Regions from separate parts of the Bradyrhizobium sp. BR2003 genome, predicted to be linked through region 1. Evidence: riboswitches for the same ligand, from Rfam matches in the RefSeq annotation. Region 1 holds a riboswitch; each other region holds the start of a gene.
What was found. A riboswitch is a leader RNA that binds a small molecule or an ion and turns the genes downstream of it on or off. The one in region 1 is predicted to bind cobalamin.
Positions count from the first base shown of each region.

Region 1 (4,770 bases):
GTGTGCGTGGATCGACGGATGAGAGATCGATCACTGACATGCTAGGCACTCCTCATAGTCAGCGCGCCGCTGCGCCGGCTGCGGCCGCGCCGCCTTGTCGCCGTCAGCGATGTTGCCGGCAAACGCCGCCCGCGAGATCGATTTTGAACGGCAGTAGTAGAGGCTCTTCACCCCGCGCTTCCATGCCGTCCAATGCAGCATGTGAAGGTCCCACTTATCGACGTCAGCCGGCAGATAGAGGTTAATCGACTGGCTCTGACAAATGAACGCGGCGCGGTCGGCGGCTAGCTCGACGATCCAGCGCTGGTCGATTTCGAAGGCGGTGCGAAAGACCGCTTTCTCGTGCTCCGACAGGATGTCGAGATGGGCGACCGAACCCTCGTGCGCGATGATCGACTGCCAGGTTGCCGAAGTATCTGCGCCCTTGGCGGCCAGCAGCTTGGCGAGATGCGGATTCCGCACCGAGATGGCACCGGACAAGGTCTTATGGGTGTAGATGTTGGCCGGGATCGGCTCGACGCAAGCGCTGGTCCCGCCGCAGATGATGCTGATCGAGGCGGTTGGCGCGATCGCGATCTTATGGCTGAAGCGCGCCATCACACCGCGTTCCAGTGCATCCGGGCACGGCCCACGCTCGCGCGCGAGCGTCACGGATGCCGCGTCGGCATCGCGACGGATTTTCCGGAACATGTTCAGATTGAACGACTTGGCCACGACACTTTCCATCGGAATGCCCTTGGACTGCAGGAACGAATGGAAGCCCATGACGCCGAGGCCGACGGAGCGCTCACGCAAGGCGGCGTAGCGGGCACGCTTCATGCCGTCCGGCGCCACCGTGATGAAGTGGGTCAGCACGTTGTCGAGGAAGCGCATGACATCCTCGATGAAGCCTGGCTTCTCATTCCACTGGTCCCAGGTCTCGAGGTTGAGCGACGACAGGCAGCACACCGCGGTGCGGTCCTCGTCGCGATGATCGATGCCAGTCGGCAGGGTAATTTCGCTGCACAGGTTGGAGGTAGAGACCTTGAGGCCGAGCTCGCGCTGGTGCTTGGGGAGCGACCGGTTGACGGTGTCAATAAACAACAGATAAGGCTCGCCGGTCTGAAGTCGGTTCTCCAGGATGCGTTGCCACAGCTGCCGGGCGTCGATCTCGCGGATGACACCGTTGGTCTTCGGGCTGCGCAGAGCGAACGCGGTGCCGGCGCCCACGGCACGCATGAACGCGTCGGTAACGCTGATCCCATGGTGCAGGTTGAGACTCTTGCGGTTGAAGTCGCCGGACGCCTTGCGGATCTCGAGGAACTCCTCGATCTCGGGGTGGTGGATATCGAGATAGACCGCCGCAGAGCCGCGCCGCAACGAGCCCTGGCTGATCGCCAATGTCAGGCCGTCCATGACGTGGATGAACGGGATGATACCTGAGGTAACGCCGCCCTTCACCTTCTCGCCGATCGAGCGAACGTTACCCCAGTAGGTGCCGATGCCGCCGCCGTTAGAGGCAAGCCAGACATTCTCGTTCCAGGTGCCGACGATGCCTTCGAGCGAGTCCGACACCGAGTTAAGGAAGCATGAGATCGGCAGACCGCGCGTGGTGCCGCCGTTGGACAGCACCGGTGTGGCCGGCATGAACCACAGCCGAGACATCGCATCATAGAGACGTTGGGCATGCGCAACATCATCCGCGAAGGCGCAAGACACCCGCGCGAACATGTCCTGGAGCAATTCGCCGGCGAGCAGATAACGGTCTGTCACCGTCAGCTTGCCGAACGGCGTCAACAGGTCGTCGCGCGTCCGATCGAGCTTGAGATCGGCCGGCCTTGGCGATGGCGCAAGGGGGCGCGGCAGCGGAGCCGGCGATGGCAAGACACGACACAACTCAGGCGGCTTAGGCCATGCCTGCGCTGGTCCCGCCCGCACATGCGACGGCTCAATGAGATGACCCTCCTGATCGAAATTGTAAGACGACGACATCGGCAACCCCGCGATGTGAGGCGTGGGCCGCGCGGACGACTTGCGAGGAATCCGGGCAAATGTCCCCGGCTGCAAGCGACCCACCGGGGCACCCCGCCCGAGGACTTTCGTTCAGTCGCGGCAGGTCTCCTGGCTCGCGGGTCACTGCGGCCGTCGGCCTTCCCGGCGCTGTGTCGCGCCAGTGACCATGATGACAACCGCTCGCCGCTTACAGTTGCGGGGGCAGCCCCGGAGTTGCCATTTTGGCGCACCGGGTTCCCTCTTAGCTTCCGACCTACAAGGTGTGGGGAGCGGAAGACCGTGACTGGCTAGAGATAGGCACCACTCGCCGGGATTCGTCAACTGGAGAGATCGAGATTTAGAAGGCAAAAACATACCGACCGCCCGGACCACGCTATCGCCGCTGTCACTTCCGCTGCAGATGATTGAAGATGCCGTTGGGCCGCCTTTCCAGTTTCCGTTAAGTTTGCGTATAGTCGAGGAAATTCTGGCCCACGTGTCGCGTTGATGCGATCTATGAAACCGCGCGTCAGTGGAGAGGGAATTCGGCAAGGCGCTCTCCGATTTGAATCGCAGCGCTCCCCCGCTCGCGGCGACAAACGGCATCTGGACGAAGTCGTTATCCATCGTCGGCGAACAACGTCGGCTCTGGCGCGCCTTCGACCAGAATGGCTTTGTTTTTCGACGTATTGATCCAGCGCCGAAGGACTCGCGCGCTGCACTGTGGTCCTTAACTGTCAGGGCTCCAGCGCAACCTGCAAACCCTCGTCGCTTTCAACATGAACGTAACGGGGCCCAATCGGACGTCCCCTGCCGCTGGCGACGGTGACAACGTCTTCCAGAGGCCTGGCCCGTGCATCCGCCTCTGGGCGAGACAAGATCAGATCGGCATGAAACAGCCCCTCTGATTCGAGGCCGGTCGCATCCACACCAAGGGCCGCCAAGCTGGCCAAACAGCTTTCAAACTCTTCAGCATCGCGAAAGCGACGCTGGATGAACGTCACGCCGGTAAGACGTTCTGTCACAAGACCACGCTTTGCAAACGCCTCGGCCAAAGATTCAAATGGGAACATTCGTAGCACGAAGGAGATGATCCATGGTTGCTTCTCTGTCGCATCGAGAATCTCGCTGAACGTCTTCTCGGTAACGTAGCCGATGCATCCGGTTGACATGATAACATCCACGGAGCGGAGAATGCGCGCGCTGTCCGTCGATAGCGCCTCCTTTTCAAGGTCAGCGACGATGCCCTGCTCCAAGAGGCCAACACTCTTTGCATAGCTGATCGCCCGTGCCGACACATCGAGGCCGATAAAGCGCGCCAACCCGACATCAGGCCAGGCTGCATAAAAACTGCGATCGAGACTCACCAGTGTCTCAGAACTGATCGCCCTCATCTCACGCCGAGCGTAGCGGTGACGCAAGCCTCCGAAGGTCAGCGGAAAGCGATGCACCGCTGCGTTGATGCCGTATGAACATCCAACATCGAGCACGACGGGCTTAAGGCCGGTTGCCGAAGCTTTCGCTGCCAGGATTTGGCGCACAACCGGCTCAGCCACGTCCGGGATCATATAATCCAGGTCTCCGAGGATCGAGAAATATGCCCTCGGATCATCAGAAGCATAAATATCATAGAATAGAGCTTTAGACCGATTAATACGCGAAAAATCTACCCGCAACACAATTTCTCCCATCTCATTTGCAAGCGAGTCGACGGCAGGAGCCTTCGTACTCGCCCGCACTTTGGTATACAGGTCGGCCTTACACCCAACGGTGCGATAGCAGAAGCGGCAAGCGGACAAGAGCATCCGCCAGCGCAAGACTATCATGACACTGGTCCCGCACCGATGAACAGCCGCTGGAGATACATTCGGCCGAGTTGAGAGCGGTCGAGGCGACGGCAGGCAACATGAGAAGGACCGTTTCTGTCGCGTGATAAGATTGGCAGCATTCGTGAGCGCGAATGCGCCAGCCCATTAGAGAAGCGAGCTGACCGAAAGCTGACGAGCGTTCGTTACCTGATAATCACGGCTGGCTTCCACTTAGGAAGAAGCATCGGCCTCAAAATTTGGGACGAATTTTGGTGCCGATCCTGTCGTGAAAAATAGCAGGTATACCCATCCGATCTCGGAGGCTGTCATCTTGAGGAAAGAGCTATGTGTTACTGTTTTCACCTGCCTGACGTCGTCCGGACGCTCGGCGCGCCGCTGACGCTGCCATCGACGCCTTACAGTTACACGGTTCTGGATCAGGAGCTTAACTCGCTGACATGGCACCAGGCCAGGCGAACGCAACCAAACGAAGCTGGCACCGGCATTGAAATACGTCCAGGTCCCTTGCTTGCAAGGCTATTTCATTAATCACCTTAAAATCGTCTGAGCGCCGTCAGCTTCTCGAAAGGTTGTCCGTTTTACCATACGGCGTGAATATCTAGACGGCGGTGTTCCCATGGATAGTCGCGGAACTGAGCGCTGAAGGCGCACTGAGCAACAGGACGCAAGTGATAGGACCTGTTGAACTCTGCCGATCAACACGCCTTGTTCGTCGCGATCTCGGGCCGCGCTGGTGACCGTCTTGTGGTGCACTCTTATCGGAGGACGTGTAATGTCAGTCGACCTATCGCCAACCGCCAACTCAACTTTGGCTTTCTCCGGAATGCCCGCCCCGCCCTCTTCGGCGCAGGACTTTGCCAGCTTTCAGGCGATGCTGGCCAGCCTCACGTCGAAAGACACGACCAGCGATCATTCAGCACCGCGGGAACCGGCCCCCACAGAATCAACCAAGCAACTGACGGAGGAACTC
Region 1 is NZ_SMYJ01000043.1:65,735-70,504, reverse strand. Features, by position in the region: gene E2I15_RS34205 (ribonucleotide-diphosphate reductase subunit beta) at 1-40, opposite strand, end outside; gene E2I15_RS34200 (ribonucleoside-diphosphate reductase subunit alpha) at 31-1,863, opposite strand; cobalamin riboswitch at 2,074-2,289, opposite strand; partial or broken gene E2I15_RS39410 (transposase family protein) at 2,345-2,678, shown strand; gene E2I15_RS34195 (class I SAM-dependent methyltransferase) at 2,709-3,662, opposite strand; gene E2I15_RS34190 (HrpF/NolX family T3SS translocon protein) at 4,573-4,770, shown strand, end outside.

Region 2 (4,770 bases), on a different contig from region 1:
GACGCGCCGATGGTGGCGATGGGCGGTGCGCAGGCCACCATTCAGTTGCTGCCGCATCTGGCGTCTCGCGGCCGGGCGCGGATCCTGGCGCCGACCTACAATGAGTATGCCGCGGTGTTGTCGGCCGCCGGCTGGGACGTCGCCGAGATGTCCGATCTCGCCGCGCTCGCGGGAGCGGACATTGCCGTCGTCGTCAATCCGAACAATCCCGATGGACAACGCCACGATCGGCAGGAGTTGCTGGCCCTGTTGCCGCGCGTTGGCCGGCTCGTCATCGACGAGAGCTTTGCGGACGCCGTTCCTGACCTGTCTCTTGCACCGGAAGCAGGACGCGCGGGGCTCCTGATCCTGCGCTCATTCGGCAAGTTTTACGGACTTGCCGGCCTGCGCCTCGGCTTCGCGATCGGCAGCGAGGCGGACATCGCCGCGCTTGCCGCAATGGCGGGCCCATGGCCGGTTTCGGGCGCCGCGATTGCGATCGGACGACGCGCGTTGCTCGATCGCGACTGGGCAAAGGCGACAACCGCGCGGCTCGCGGACGACTGCGTCAGGCTCGACGCGGCGACGCGAGCGCAGGGCTGGACGCTGCTCGGCGGCACGCCGCTGTTTCGTCTTTATGAAGTCGGCGATGCGCTGGCCGCGCAGGAGAAGCTTGCCCGCGGCCAGATCTGGTCGCGGGTTTTCCGGCAGAAGCCGGGGTGGTTGCGGCTGGGCTTGCCGGGCAGCGAGGCCGAATGGTCGCGTCTTTCCGCCGTGCTGTCCGTTTAACGCGCCAGCGCGAGCAGGCCTTCGACATCGAGATGGGTCTCGATGTGCTCGGCAAGCGCATCGAGCGCGTTCTCGACCCTGGCGCCGTAGGGCTGATCAGCCGCCGCGATGTCGAGTTGCGCGAGGAAAGCCTTGCGAAATTCGTCCGAGGCGAACAGGCCGTGCAGATAGCTGCCGTGAACGCGCCCGTCGCTGGAAACGGCACCTTCGGCTGCGCCGTCGAGCGATGCGAAGGGCCGGCTGCGATCCGGGCCGTCGGTACGTCCGATGTGGATTTCGTAGGCGCTGATCGGTTGATCGGTCGCAGCATGCACTGCGCTGACGCGGGTCAGGGTCTTCTGCTCGCTCATGACAGTCGTGACATCGAGCAGCCCGAGGCCGCGCGTTTCGCCGGCAGGACCCTCGATCCCATCGGGGTCGGCGACGCTCTGCCCGAGCATCTGGTAGCCTCCGCACAGGCCGAGGACATGGCCGCCGCGGCGATGATGGGCCAAGAGATCGATGTCCCAGCCCTGCGTGCGCAGGAAGGCGAGATCGCCGCGGGTCGATTTCGAGCCAGGCAGGATGACGAGCTTCGCATCACCCGGGATGGCTTCGCCCGGACGTACCATCACGAGATCGACGCCAGGCTCGAGCTTGAGCGGATCGAGGTCGTCGAAATTGGCGATCCGCGACAGCGCAAGGAATGCGATCTTGCGCTGGCCCGGCTTGCGCGCCTCGCCGAGCCCGAGCGCATCTTCGGCCGGAAGCTCGCCGGCGCGGACGAACCAGGGCAGCACGCCAAAGCCGTGCCAGGTGGTGCGCTCTTCGATCAGGCGGTAGCCATCATCGAACAATGTCGGATCGCCGCGGAATTTGTTGATGACAAAGCCCTGGATCATCGCGGCATCGTCGGGATCGATCACCGTCTTGATGCCGACGAGCTGCGCGATCACGCCGCCGCGGTCGATGTCGCCGACCAGCACCACGGGCACGTCAGCCCGACGTGCAAAGCCCATATTGGCGATATCGGCTTTGCGTAAATTAATCTCGGCGGGGCTGCCGGCGCCCTCGACCAGCACCAGATCGGCGCGCGCCTTCAGGCGCGCAAAACTCTCCAGCACCGCGGCCATCAGCGACGGTTTCATGCCGGCATATTCGCGCGCGCGTGCGGTGGCGATCCGTTTGCCGTGCACGATGATCTGGGCGCCGACATCGCTCTCGGGCTTGAGCAGCACCGGGTTCATGTCGGTGTGCGGCTCGACGCCGGCGGCGAGCGCCTGCAAGGCCTGCGCGCGGCCGATCTCGCCGCCGTCGACGGTCACCGCCGCGTTGTTCGACATGTTCTGCGGCTTGAACGGCAGCACGCGCAGGCCGCGCCGTCGGGCGGCGCGCGCAAGGCCGGCGACGATGAGCGATTTGCCCACGTCGGAACCTGCTCCCTGGATCATCAATGCGCGCGCCATGGTGATGTCTGTCAGAACTCGACGCCCGGCTGGGCCTTGATGCCGGAGCGGAACGGATGCTTCACCAGCGTCATCTCGGTGACGAGATCGGCGATCTCGATCAGCTCCTCCTTGGCGTTGCGCCCGGTGAGCACGACATGGGTCATCGGCGGCTTCGACGTCGTCAGGAAGTCGACGACATCGGCAATCGCGAGATAATCGTAGCGTAGCGCGATGTTGATCTCGTCGAGCACGACCATGCGCAGGCTCGGATCTGCGATCAGCTGCTTGGCCTTTTCCCAGCCGGCTTGCGCTGCCGCGATGTCGCGGGCGCGATCCTGCGTCTCCCAGGTAAAGCCTTCGCCCATCGCATGGAATTGACAGAGATCGCCGAAATGCCCGGTGAGCAGGCGGCGCTCGCCGGTATCCCAGGCGCCCTTGATGAACTGCACCACTGCGCAGGGAAAGCCGTGCGCCACACAGCGCACGATCATGCCGAACGCGGAGGAGGATTTTCCTTTGCCGGCGCCGGTATGAACGATGATCAGGCCCTTTTCACCGCTCTTGGTCGCCATGATGCGGTCGCGGGCGGCCTTCTTTTTCGCCATCTTGTCCGCGTGCCGCGCATCCAGTGAAGAATCGGTGCCGACGGCGCCGTCCGCAGCGTCGTTTCCATCTGAAGTCATCACGTTCCTTCGGCTTGACAAGTGCGAGGCTTGGACGAATGGTGGTCCTGCGTTGGTTCCTGTCCTACGACAGGCGAAGAGGGAATGCGATAGGGCGATGACCGCAAGGTTCGCCCGAAGCGCAGCCGCCCCCGCGACCGTGACCGGAGAGATACCCAAGCCACTGATTCCATATGGAGTCGGGAAGGTGGGCATCGAAGGGTAAAACCTGCTCCGCAAGCCGGGAGACCTGCCAACGCAGCATGTTGTGAGACCGGCGGACGGGGTGTTCCGCGACGGGGAACGAACCTGTCCAAAATCGGTTCGTGTGCCTCATCGCTCCCGCTGTCAATCCAGGAAGGGCGATGAGCGTTACACTTCATGTCTGCATCACCTGCCGCGCCGGCCAGACGCCGGCGGAAGGTGAGCTCGCGCCCGGTGCGCGCCTGCATGCCGCGCTCGTCGAGGCCGGCGTGCCCGATGACGTCAATCTGGTTCCCGTCGCATGCCTGTCGGCCTGCAGCCAGGGTTGCTCGGTCGCGCTCAGCGCGCCGGGGCGGTGGTCCTATGTCTACGGCCGCTTATCCGCTGATAATGCCGCGGATGTGATCGCCGGTGCCTCCGCCTATGCGGCGGCGCCTGACGGCATCGTGCCGTGGCGCAGCCGTCCGGAAATCTTCCGCAAGCAATCGCTCGCCCGCATTCCACCCATCGCCGTCGTGCCGGAGGCCGCAGAATGACCACGCTCGCCAAAATTCCGGTCACGGTCGTGACCGGCTTTCTCGGCTCCGGCAAGACGACGCTGATCCAGCATCTGATCCGCAATGCCAACGGCAAGAAGCTCGCGGTGCTGGTCAACGAGTTCGGCAGCGAAGGCGTCGACGGCGACATCCTGAAGTCGTGCGCCGACGCCAATTGTCCGGCCGAGAACATCGTCGAGCTCGCCAATGGCTGCATCTGCTGCACCGTCGCCGATGATTTCATCCCGGCGATGGAGCAGTTGCTGGCGCGGAACGTGAAGCCCGATCACATCGTGATCGAGACCTCGGGGCTCGCGCTGCCGAAGCCGCTGCTGAAAGCGTTCGACTGGCCGGAGATCCGCTCGCGGATCACGGTCGACGGCGTGATCGCGCTGGCCGATGCCGAGGCTGTCGCCGCCGGCCGGTTTGCGCCTGATCCGGCCGCGGTGGACGCGCAGCGCGCAGCGGACGACAATCTCGACCACGAGACGCCGCTGTCCGAAGTGTTCGAGGACCAGATCGCCTGTGCCGATCTCGTGCTGCTGACCAAGGCCGATCTCGCCGGGGCGGAGGGGATCAAGGCAGCGAAAGCGGTGATCGCGGCCGAGATGCCGCGCGAGGTGCCGATGCTGCCCGTCGTCGACGGCACGATCGACGCGCGCGTGATCCTCGGCCTCGAGGCGGCGGCGGAAAACGATCTCGCGGCGCGGCCGTCGCATCACGATGGCGAGGAGGAACACGAGCACGACGATTTCAATTCCGTCGTGATCGATCTTCCGGAAGTTTCGGATGTCGACGCGCTGGTCGCCTCGATCAAGGGACTGGCGCGCGAGCAGAATGTGCTGCGCGCCAAGGGCTACATCGCGGTCGAGGGCAAGCCGATGCGGCTGCTGGTGCAATCGGTCGGCGAGCGGGTGCGGCATCAGTTCGACATGCCCTGGGGCGCCCGGGCGCGGCAGTCGAAGCTCGTCGTGATCGGCGAACATGCCGACATCGATGAAGCCGCGATCAGGGCACGGCTTGGTGTCTGATGCACGTCGTCTTCCGCGAGAGCCGCGGCCTTGAGGAGACCGCGACGCCAAGGGACCTCGGCCAGGATCCGGCCGATCTCGTGGTGTTGTCGTTTTCCGACAGCGATATTGCTGCCTTCGCGGCCGGCTGGCGGCGCGGCCG
Region 2 is NZ_SMYJ01000021.1:50,244-55,013, reverse strand. Features, by position in the region: gene cobD (threonine-phosphate decarboxylase CobD) at 1-768, shown strand, start outside; gene E2I15_RS15695 (cobyric acid synthase) at 765-2,213, opposite strand; gene cobO (cob(I)yrinic acid a,c-diamide adenosyltransferase) at 2,225-2,878, opposite strand; cobalamin riboswitch at 2,915-3,129, shown strand; gene E2I15_RS15685 (DUF1636 family protein) at 3,223-3,597, shown strand; gene cobW (cobalamin biosynthesis protein CobW) at 3,594-4,628, shown strand; gene cobN (cobaltochelatase subunit CobN) at 4,628-4,770, shown strand, end outside.
Region 2: another riboswitch for cobalamin. It lies ahead of E2I15_RS15685 (DUF1636 family protein); the one in region 1 lies ahead of E2I15_RS34200 (ribonucleoside-diphosphate reductase subunit alpha).

Region 3 (4,770 bases), on a different contig from region 1:
CAGGTTGTTCACGCTCAGCGACCAGAAGAAGCGGTCATACTGCCCGCTCAGCTTGATATCGGCGGTGGCGTTGCCGGGAATCCGGCTCTGGGTGTTGGCCTGGTCGTTGTCCATGATGCGCGCGCTCCAGGCTCGCACCGTGGCATCGAACACCAGATAGTTCTGCCAGATATTCCAGGTGACGCCGAGATTGCCGGTATAGCGCGACACCAGCGGCACGTCGTTGCCGGCCCACATGCCTTCGCGGAAGACCGCGCGGGTGATCGCCATGCCGCCGCGCAGGGTCACGCCGTCGCTGATCCTCAGCGACGCGCTGGTCTCCGAGCCGTAGCGGCGGGTGGGATCGAGGTTGGTGTTGAAGAACAGCACCGGGTTGAAATGGATCTCGTTATCGAGATCCATCAGATAGACGCTGGTCTGGACCTGGAAGCGGTTGGTCCTGACGCGAAAGCCACCCTCGACATCCTGCGAGGTCTGGGTCTTGAGCTGGAAGGTCTGCGGGATCGGGGCAAAGGTCAGCGGATCGAATGACGGACCCGACGCGACGCGTTCGTCGACATCGGGCGTGCGGAATGCGCGGGCCGCGCGGCCGAACACCGAGAAGGTGTCGGTCAGGCGATGCTCGACGCCGACATGCAGCGCGTATTGCGTCTCGTTGCTGTCGAGCGGCGCCGCCTGCGCGTCGAACGCGAACGGCGCGTTCGGGTCGTAGCGATCGCGCGCCGAGACACTGATGTTCTGCACACGCGCGCCGTAGGAGAAGTCGGTCGTCGGCAGCACCCCGATCGTGTGCTGCCAGTAACCGGCCACGCTCTGCTGCTCGATATTGTAGATGTGGAATGGGTCGACGCCCTCATAGGCGCCGCGCGCCTCGCGGAAGGTCGAATCGTAATAGTCGATGCCGGTCAGGATCGTCGACGGCATCCCCAGCATCATATTCTTGACGCTCAGCCGCGGCGTGAGCGACCAGGTTTGCAGCGCGGCGTCATTGTAGGTCGACGCGGAGCTGATGGTCGGCACCGTGCCGAAGAAGCCGCTTTGCGTCTCGCGCTGCCGCCAGCCGCCGTCGACGATCAGGTCGACGCCGTTCATCAGTGTCTTGGTGAAGCCGGCGGTGACGCTGGCGGTCTGCTGGTTGGCATAGTCGAACGGCGTCGCGGCGCCGCGGCGATCGGTGAGCAGCTCGTTGACGCCGATCGACGGATCGACCAGCCGTCCGCCGGGCAGGCCGAGCTTCTGGTCGCTGCCGGTGACGGTGAGGAAGGCGGTGAGATCAGGCGTGGTGTAATTGATGTTGCCGACCGCGTTGCGCTGGTCGAGCGCATTGTTGACGCGGTAGCCGTCGGACTTGATGCCGTTGCCGTAGAACGAGGTGGACCACGGTCCGGAATTGAGCGCCGCGGAGACCGCGGCCATGCGGGTGTTGAACGAGCCAACTCCGGCCTCGGCCCGCATCGTCGTCGGCGGGCCCCCGACGCCGGTCTTGGTGATGATGTTGACGACGCCGCCCACCGCGTTGTCGCCGTAAAGCACCGCGCCGCTGTTGCCGCGCGTGATCTCGATCCGCTCGATGGAATCGAGCGGGATCGTGGTGAGGTCGAAGCCGGCCTTGTCGACGTCGTTGAGGCGGCGGCCGTTGAGCAGGAAAAGGGTGTTGTCGGTCGCGAATGCGCCGAAGCCGCGCAGGTCGACCGAGGTCTTGGCGCCATTCGGCCCGCCATAGGGCGTCTGCAGCTGCACGCCCGGCACCTGCGCGAGGATCTCGGGCAGCGACTGCACCGGCGAATGCGCGATGTCGTCGGCGGTGATCACGGCCGAGGAGGAGCCGACAATGCCGGCGAACTGGCGGCCGCCGCCGGTGCCACCCGTTCCGGTGGCCACGCCGGTCCCTGTCGTGCCCGATCCGCTGCCGCTGCCCGTATTGTTGCTCTGCGCGGTGCCCGGCGCCGGGCGGCGCGGCGCCGGAGCTTCGTCGGCGGCCGGCCTGGCGCGCGTGACGTTCTGGTCACCCGGCTTGGTGACTTCGATCGCCGGCAGCTGATCGGGAGCGGGCGCCTGCTGCGCCCGCGCGGTGGAGACAAGGATTGCCGGCGCGACCATCGTCGACGCGAGCAGAAGCGCGCGGTGCCGCCGATGGCTAGGGAAGGAGAGCATAAGCGAGGCCTCGGTAACGTCGGTGGCACGTCACCGCGAACCAGTCTCACCATCGTGCTTGCAGCATCAGGTGAAGCTCATGCCTGTACTCCCCGACCGGCATCCTCGCGTGTGACCACGGCTGACGGCAGGTCTCCTGGCTCGCGGGTCGTTACCCTTCGTCGCCTTCCCAGGACCGAGATTCCCAGTGGCCTGTGACGAAGGATTCACCGCATACAGTTGCGGGGGCAGCCGCGGCGTTGGGGGAGTTTCCCCGTACCGCATTCCCTTTTCATCTCATGAAAGAACCGTCATGTTCATCTAGGGTTCGGCCGGGCAGCAAAGTCAATCCGGCGGCAGTCGGGCGGCCACGGTTTTTGTCGAGTGTCGCTTGTCTGCCACGGCGATCGCTGTAAGAGCATGGATTCAATGAGCGTGCAGGATTTTGCCTTGGCGGCCGAGGTCGCGGCGCGACGCCGGTGGGGCGCCACCGCGGCGCTGCTTGCGCTCGTAATCCTGCTGTTGGTGATCTCGCTCGGCATCGGGCCGGTGCGGCTGTCGCCGCTCGTGGTGATCGAGGCGCTGTTCGGCGGCGGCAGCGATGTGGCGCAGGTGATCGTGCGCGAGATCCGCCTGCCGCGCACCATCCTGGCATTCGCGATCGGCGCTATTCTCGGGCTGTCCGGCGCGGCGCTGCAAGGGTTGCTGCGCAATCCGCTGGCCTCGCCGTCGCTGTTCGGCGCGCCGCAATCGGCGGCCTTCGGCGCGGTGCTGGTGATCGCGCTGGGCCTCGCCGATGTGCGCTCCTACGCGCTGCCGGTCGTGGCGATCATCGCCGCCTTCGGCTCGGTGTTCGCGCTGCTTGCGATCGCCGGCCGCAATGCCGGGCTCTTGATCCTGATCCTCGCGGGGCTCGCGATCTCGAGCTTTGCCGGGGCGGCAACCGCGCTGGTGATGAACCTCTCCAGCAATCCCTTCGTGGTGCTGGAGATCGCGTTCTGGCTGCTCGGCTCGCTGGAAGACCGCAGCTTCCAGCACGTGGTGCTGGCACTGCCTTTCATCGTCGCGGGCGCCGCCATCCTGCTCAGCCAGGCGAGCGCCTTCCGCGCGCTGACGCTCGGCGAGGAGGCGGCGCAGAGCCTCGGCGTCGATGTCGGACGGTTGCGGCTACTCGTCATCACGGGCGTGGCGCTCGGCGTCGGCGGCGCGGTCGCGGTGACAGGCACGATCGGCTTCATCGGCCTCGTCGCGCCGCATCTGATGCGTCCGCTGATCGGTCACGATCCGGCGCGGCTCTTGGTGCCGAGCGCGCTCACCGGTTCGGCGCTGCTACTCGCCGCCGATATCGCGGTGCGCGTCATCCCCTCGACATCGGACATCAAGGTCGGCGTGCTGACCTCGATCATCGGCGTGCCGTTCTTCCTCTATCTGATCATGCGCGAACGCCGCGCGCTCGGCGGAGGCGTGGCATGACGCTGCTCTCCGCCGCCGCTCTCAATGCCTCGCTCGGCAGCCGCAAGGTGCTGCACGATATCTCGCTGTCGCTGCCATCGGGCCACCTGGTCGCGCTGGTCGGGCCGAACGGCGCCGGCAAGACCACGCTGCTGCGCGCGCTGGCCGGGTTGATCCCGTCGGGCGGCGAGATCCGGATCGGCGGCGATGCGCTGGCCTTGCTGCCGCTACGCGAGCGTGCGAAACGTTTTGCCTATCTGCCGCAGGGCCACATGGTGCACTGGCCGCTGCCGGCGCGCGACATCGTCGCGCTCGGCCGCTATCCGCACGGTGCGACCGATCCGGCGCGGCTGCCGCCGACGGATATGGAGGCGGTGCTCCGCGCGATGCAGGCGGTCGACGTTACGGAATTCAGCGATCGCCGCGTCACCGAACTCTCCGGCGGCGAGCGCAGCCGCGTCGCGCTGGCCCGGGTGCTCGCGGTGGAGGCGCCGGTGATCCTCGCCGACGAGCCGACCGCCTCGCTCGATCCGCGCCACCAGATCGACGTGATGCAGAAGCTGCGCAACGTCGCCGACACCGGTGTGCTGGTGATCGTGGTGACGCATGACCTCGGGCTCGCCGCACGGTTCGCCAATCATGTGCTGGTGCTCGCGGACGGGCGGCTGGCCGCGCAAGGTGCGCCTGCTGAAGCATTGTCGGAGAGTGTCCTCGCCAGCGTGTTCCGGGTCAGCGCCTATCGTGCCGAATTTCAGCGCGAAGCCGTCATCGTGCCGTGGGCGGACGTGTGATGAGGCCGCGGGCTCACCACGAGCTCAGTTCACCTCTCCCGCTTGCGCGGGAGGTTGCTGCGCTCGAAGAGCGCAGCAGGTGCGGTCTCTCTCCACTCAAGGAGTGTTCATTGCGGCACGACCCCCACCCCAACCCTTCCCCGCAAGCGGAAGAGGGGGCGCTGTCTTCGCGCGGACGCTATCTTGCGTCATCCTGCCTTGCCCTGATGTTTTCACTTCTCGTGTGGCTCGCGTCAGCCGACACCGCGTCCGCCGCCGGACCGCGCATCGTCTCGATGAATGTCTGCAGCGACCAGCTCGTGCTGTCGCTGGCTGATCCGGACCAGATCATCGGCCTCAGCCGCTTCTCGCGCGATGCCTGGCAATCCTGGGCCGCGGAGAAGGCGCGAAACTT
Region 3 is NZ_SMYJ01000025.1:279,897-284,666, reverse strand. Features, by position in the region: gene E2I15_RS18875 (TonB-dependent receptor) at 1-2,100, opposite strand, end outside; cobalamin riboswitch at 2,264-2,461, opposite strand; gene E2I15_RS18870 (FecCD family ABC transporter permease) at 2,563-3,606, shown strand; gene E2I15_RS18865 (ABC transporter ATP-binding protein) at 3,603-4,376, shown strand; gene E2I15_RS18860 (ABC transporter substrate-binding protein) at 4,583-4,770, shown strand, end outside.
Region 3: another riboswitch for cobalamin. It lies ahead of E2I15_RS18875 (TonB-dependent receptor); the one in region 1 lies ahead of E2I15_RS34200 (ribonucleoside-diphosphate reductase subunit alpha).